2 regions of the Paenibacillus terreus genome follow, and region 1 is predicted to be linked to the other one. Evidence: riboswitches for the same ligand, from Rfam matches in the RefSeq annotation. Region 1 holds a riboswitch; the other holds the start of a gene.
What was found. A riboswitch is a leader RNA that binds a small molecule or an ion and turns the genes downstream of it on or off. The one in region 1 is predicted to bind cobalamin.
Positions count from the first base shown of each region.

Region 1 (3,260 bases):
TTTTCAAGGCATCCAGAGCGTAAACTGCCTTTGTAACATCCTCCGCTACAGGGGCTGTCGGTCCTTCAATAAACACCGTTGCCTGGACTGAGCCCGGCACAGGTTCCGGCTCGGGAGCAGGCTCAGAATCCGGTGATGGCGGAGGCGGCACCAAGGCAGGCTTTGTCGGATTTACATAAAGAGTGCCCTCGCCTGCTGTAAACAGGTCATAAGCAATAAGCGCCCGCATCGCCTGCTCGGTGGCATATTCTTTATCCGAACTTGGAATATTTAGCGCATGTTTGAACCCGCCGTCCGAATTCTGGAACGCCAGCAAGCGCTGAATTAGGTCGCCATTGGCATTCGCAAACTGCGCAGCGGTCGGATCCAGCTCGAAGGAGGCTAGTCCCACGATGGCCTGGGAAATACTTTCACTGCTTGCATCATCCAGGTTTGTCGCCAGCCAGGAAACAGCCTGCTCACCAGCCGTCTGTACATCGGCCTGATCCCGATAAGGTCCGAGCGCACTAAGAGCCATTCCGTACAAATCTCCATCCACGTAGGACGGATCCTCCAGATACGTGACGATGGAATCGACCAGCTTATCACGTGTCCACTTCGCATCAGCCGGAACATCGTAGCTTCCCGAATCCAGAGCAATCAGTGCATATATGCTCGCATAGATAGTAGGCATGTCCGAAGCATTATAGAGCTTCGCAACGGCATTACAGTCCGTAAACTTCGTCGCATCCCAGTCGATGGCCGAAGACTCGATAATCTGACGGGCCAATGTCGTTACCGTGGATTGTCCACAAGTCTTTTTCACCTCATTTACCAAAGACATCTGGTAGCTCTGCGGCACGGATCTGCCTGTCCGCCCATAACTTAAAGCAAACCAGTCCGAATCCACGCCTCCGCTGTTCTCTATGTAGTCAAATGCCTTTTGTAACGCCAAGTCCGTTTTTTTATACACTGCTTCTGTCACAGCTGTCCGGACGCTTGTTCCATAGACCGATTGCTGTACTGAAGAAGGTTCTCCCTGTGATATCCCCTCCTCCGCGTGGGCTTGCCGGACAGGCCAGCCCCATGAAAATAGTGTTGATGCGGTAAGAATCAGCGCCAGACTGAGCGCCATGATGGCTTTATAACCGGTTAACCCTTTCATATCAGACCTCTTTCTAAATTGATTTGTTGTTTCTTTACCTCTAAAAATGCAAAAAATCCACTTCACAGAAGTGGACATGGTAAACAGAGCAGCTTCACGCCAAGGCAGGTTCCCGGAACGTGCTGCATGAAAAACGGCTGTCTCCCCTTCTCTCTCCCGAAGAATGCAGAAACAAAATCGTTACAAGGCAGGTCTCCTGGCTCAGCCTTATCGCTTTTCCCCTCCTTCCCATTCCTGAAGAACAGTGGCTTGCGGGGATAGCTCGGCATTTACAGTGGCGGGACCGCGCCGGAATCTACCGGACTTCCCTATTAAGCAGGCAACGTGAATGCACGCATACCTGCACCTCGTACGCTGGATTATTTAGTTTTTCAATCAGTGACGTCTCTATTTCGTTTCTATCATAGCGGCAGGGGTCCCTTTTGTCTACGATATAATGCTGAATAACACTTCGGCATAAGTTTTTGTGTAATTTATGATATAAAAGATGGAAGCTATGGGATGTTCAGTTTGACAGCTGTGTTACCCGTGAGCTGAAAAAGCTGCCGATCATACCGGCAGCCTTATGTTGACTGAACTATGCTTTCTTTCATTTTTATAATCCATTTCGTTTGATGAAGATTAAAAAGGGCAGGAACGAATAACTTCATTCCTGCCCTCATCGCCTGCTTTTGAGTCACAAAAAAATCTCTCCTTAGCAAATGAACCTTAATATATCAAGGGCAATTTATCCTGCCAACTGTTTCATTGTAAGGTTGAACCTAAGGCAGATCAGCCTGTGACTGTTTTTTATTTGATGGCGCGAACCATCCGAGAAGTGCTATCGCAACCAAAACACCATAAAAGACAAGGGTCCAGCCTGTACTATGCGGGAAATGATGAGCCAGTACACCAATATCTTCATGGGCCAGGGTAATCACAGCGAGCTTAACGCCGACCCAAGCCACAATTGCATAAGCCGTGGTCTCCAGTGCCGGCCGTTGAGCGAGCAGCTTCACAAACCATGTGGCTGCGAATTTGATCAGGACGAGCCCGGCGATTCCGCCAAGCAATACAACGATGAATTGTCCGCCGTCCATACCGCCGAAATCCCCAAGCGGTGAATCGGGAAGCCCCAGTGCCAAAGCCACTGCAGCAAGAATGGAATCAATCGCAAAGGCAAGATCCGCAATAGCAATTTTTCCTACGGTTGGCCAAAAGCCTTTTCCTGCAGCATCTTTCTTAACGTCTTCGCGAATATTCTCGTTTTTCTTGCCAAAACGTGCTTTGATGATGTGCTTTAACCCCAGGTATAACAGATAAGCAGCCCCGATCGCCTGTATTTGCCAGACGTTGGCAATAAACGATATCGCAAACAGAGCGGCAAAGCGAAAAACAAAAGCCATAATAATCCCGTAATTGATGGCTTTCTTCTTCTGGTCCTCCGGTAAATGCTTTGCGATCACCGCCAGCACCAAGGCATTATCCGCCGATAGCAAACCCTCCAATGCAATAAGAATCAGTAATGCCCATGCGTACTCCAGCCAAATGGATTCCAACAGCACTTCTCCCCTCTTCATAAAGAGTATGTTCATTACGACAAACTTCCTGTTTGAAACTCAAGTTTCGGTTAAATCAGAGATTTTTATCCGGCTAAAAGTTGCACCGTCATTCCCTTCCCTATTTACGCTGTCAAGTTATGGCTCGTTTCATTCATTAAATATAAAAAATCAATAATAACTCTATATCATTTCTTTCCGCTTTAATAAGTAAGCATATAGAATGACGCCCCCGACCGCACAAATGGCTGCACATAAACCTATAAATCCGTAGCCAGCCTGAAGCCCGCGAAGAAGTCCCAACTGAGAATCTGCCCCGAAAAAGCCCTTCGTTATTTCAATAACTCCGCCGATCAAGTAGTTGCCAATTACACTGCCGACTCCCATAAGCGTAACTGTAAAAGTTATTGCGGTATCACTGCCATTAGGGTACCTTTTGGCAATAAAAGCCATAACGGTTGGATAAATCATCGCAATCCCTATACCGGCGGCAGCGAATAAAAAGGCCAGGCTCTCTCCCCCCAAAATGGCTATGAAAGTACAAAGTGAAGATAGCCCTGCAAATACAATCAGTGACA
Region 1 covers NZ_JBHIRX010000014.1:64,562-67,821, reverse strand. The annotation lists gene ACE5KN_RS21895 (S-layer homology domain-containing protein) at 1-1,144, opposite strand, end outside; cobalamin riboswitch at 1,314-1,509, opposite strand; gene ACE5KN_RS21890 (MeeY/MeeF family manganese export membrane protein) at 1,906-2,682, opposite strand; gene ACE5KN_RS21885 (MFS transporter) at 2,866-3,260, opposite strand, start outside.

Region 2 (3,260 bases), on a different contig from region 1:
TCCTACCCGCAGCAGAAGCTGCTCTGCCCGCACTGCCGCTTCGGGCGTGATCAGAAGCACATGGTTTCCCCAACCTGCCAGCACCGTTCCCTGTGCCGGTACCGGCGCAATCTCAATCAGCAGCGCCGGCAAACTCAGCATATAGAAGAGGAGCGAGGCTGCCGTTAAGGACGCATAAGGCTTCCACGGAATCCCGCCGTACCTTACCGTCCATAAGACGAGCCAAATCCATACAGCCAGCTGGACAGGGGGATGGCCGATATAGGCCATCCCAAACATCACCCCGGCAAAACAACTCTTCCACAACGGCGAGCAGCCGCTGAACGCTCCGCTGTAAGACAGGGAATCAATCCTTCTGAGCATCCGTCCGGCGGGCATCCTTTCTTCCCTTGAACAGGCCGATGATATAGCCGATCAACCCCGCACCCAGCGCAGCCTGCAGGGCAAACAGCATGCTTTCCGTTTCCGGCGGCGGCTCCATCAGCGGCTGAAACCACGGGGTGTAGTGGGGGTTGATCTGGGTAATCGCCTCCTCGGCGGCGCCGTCCGCGCCGCCGAAATCGCCATTCACCAGCAGCAGCGGGAGGGCAGCGAGCAGAATGACGACCAGGAGGACAAGGCCGGTTATCGTTTTTGTCTTCATGACGGCTCGGCCTCCTTCATGCCGCGCCGGAGCACGGACAGTTCATTCGGGCTGTATGCTTTAAGCCATTTCCACAGCAAAACCGTCAGCAATCCCTCGCTGACCGCGAGCGGAACCTGTGTCACGGCAAATATGCCGCCGAATTTCAAGAAAGATGCCCAAATCCCGCCATGTACGGAAGGAAAGGCAAGGGAAAGCTGTACGGAGGTCACCAGATAAGTCGTCATATCGGCTATAGCCGCAGCGGTGAAAACAGCCACCCACTCCTTGCGGGCTGTTTTCATAAGCAGCCTGTATGCTGCATAACCGGCAAACGGGCCGGCCACGGCCATGGAGAATGCATTCGCTCCGAGCGTCGTAATTCCGCCATGCGCCAGAAGCACTGCCTGGAACAGCAGCACAATGGAGCCAATCACGCTCATCGGCAGGGGGCCCAGCATCACTGCGCCCAGTCCCGTTCCGGTCGGATGGGAGCTGCTGCCCGTCACGGAAGGCAGCTTCAGGGCAGACAGCACAAATGTAAACGCCCCCGCCAACCCAAGCATCAGCTTCAGCTCAGGAGCCTCTCTCGTCAGCCGGGTTACACTGCAAACACCGAGCGCAAAAAAGGGAAGGAATAAAATCCACCAGAAAAGTGCCCAACCGATCGGTAAAAAGCCCTCCATGATATGCATCGCATAGGCCTCCTGCGGACTCGCCGCCAGAAAATACAGCGTGAATGCGGCGGTCAGCAGCGCCAGCCCGATGCCTTTACTCCGTTTTAACAACAACTCCACCCCTTTCGTGTTTACAAGCTCAAAAAAGCCCCATCCGCTAAGGATGGGGCTGTATGTACGTAATTCAGTCAAAGTTAGCCAGGCAGCCCTAAATAAAGCTACATTGCGCATAGCTTGCCCGTATCCCGGTCAACAGGGAGATGTAAGGGTTTGTGTTTAACACCCTTCTCTTCATCCCCGGGTGAAAAGCATTCCGGAATATCGGGAGCCCGCGCAGGCTCGTCCACTGATTTTCGTACACCACTCCTTTCCGCGAAGGATTACGGTGCATACAGGCAAGGTAGGTCTCCTGGCTTCGGATCATCAGCCTTCTTCGTCTTCCCCGGGTCTGGTTCGAGTGACATGTTGAAGAAGAGCCTCCCCAATACAGTGGCGGGACCGCTCGGGATTTGCACCCGATTCCCTGTTACCCTTTGCCCCTCGGCAAAGGCACCCTGCCTGGTCGCTTATTCCATTGTGAATCCATCATAACCCTGCCTTTGCGGAAAGCGCAAGCATGAAAAACGGAGCTGCGGCTCATCGTTTCGATTGCATCAGACCGTTTCCGCGTCCCCGGACTATTAAAGTGCGTGTTCAAAAAGTCAGGTTTTCAGCACCGAAGCCTGTGCTTTCGAAGTGCGTTTTTTCAAAACGCTTAAGTTGGATGAAGCTAGGGACTGAGGAGCGGAGCGTACTTAGGGTACGTGAGCACCTGAAATGTTTCCGCAGGAAACATGCTTCGCAAGCATCTGCTTAGGCCCGGCTGAATTCAAGATTCGATGTCGAGCCCGCTTCCTGATTTCCTTCGTGATCAAAAGATGACTTTTTGAACTACCTCTTAAAGGGACAGCCCGTCAGAGGAACACATTCTCTTGACCAGTTCCTCGGCATCCTCCTCAAGCAAGATCAGATCCAGATGCGTCCGGCCCGCAAATCCCTCCTGCACACTGTGCCGGATTAATTCCATCAGCGGGTTGTAGTAGCCGTTTACATTTAAAAGCCCGACAGGCTTGCTGTGCAGGCCGATCTGAGCCCAACACAGCACCTCGAACAATTCCTCAAAGGTGCCGATCCCTCCCGGAAGCGCAATGAAGCCGTCAGCCAACCGATGCATCGTCGCCTTGCGCTCATGCATGTCCCTGACTTCAATAAACTCCGTCAGCCCCTCATGCACGATTTCCCGCCGGAACAATGCCGTAGGCATGATGCCCGTTACCTGTCCCCTGCTGGCAAGCGCAGCATTGGCGGCTGTGCCCATCAGTCCGAAGCTGGACCCTCCATAGATCAGACGCAGTCCACGGCGGGCGATATGCTCTCCGAGCCGGGCCGCCTGCTCCCTGTATTCCGGAGCCTTCCCGTCGTTGGAGCCTGCAAACACACAAATCGACTTCACCATTCAGCACCTCTTTCTGTATATTCAGGGCAATTTGTTGTCTGAAATCAACCTGTCTCGTTGTATCATACTAAGAACTTGCGGTTATTGAAAAGAAGAATGACGCAGGATCTTAAAGAGGTTGAAGCAGCCGCTTAAATGGAAGAGACCCTGGCAAGCAAGACAAAAAAAGGCAAGCCGGGTTTTTGATGTATCCGGGTTGCCTTTTCGGGAGGTCCTCCAGTTATTGTTCTTTGTCTGCCGCCGCAGTCCTGTCCAGTCCGTATCCGTTCGCCATTCCCCCGGATTCGAAGTATCGCCCCAGCTCCACCATCATGCTGCCCATACGCTCTTCGGCCGGCACGACAATGCGTTCTATCCCTTCCTCCAGCATCGCCTGCGCCGTCACTTTTCCGACGGAAACGGCAATAATGTCACTCTGGAATGCAGCCAGCACGTCTTCCATGACGCCGCAGCTGCGTGCATATTC
Region 2 covers NZ_JBHIRX010000003.1:243,690-246,949, forward strand. The annotation lists gene cbiQ (cobalt ECF transporter T component CbiQ) at 1-363, opposite strand, end outside; gene ACE5KN_RS08030 (energy-coupling factor ABC transporter substrate-binding protein) at 347-643, opposite strand; gene ACE5KN_RS08035 (energy-coupling factor ABC transporter permease) at 640-1,410, opposite strand; cobalamin riboswitch at 1,682-1,871, opposite strand; gene ACE5KN_RS08040 (LOG family protein) at 2,237-2,791, opposite strand; gene ACE5KN_RS08045 (uroporphyrinogen-III synthase) at 3,015-3,260, opposite strand, start outside.
Region 2: it holds a riboswitch for cobalamin, as region 1 does, so the genes downstream of both, ACE5KN_RS08035 (energy-coupling factor ABC transporter permease) here and ACE5KN_RS21895 (S-layer homology domain-containing protein) in region 1, are expected to answer to the same signal.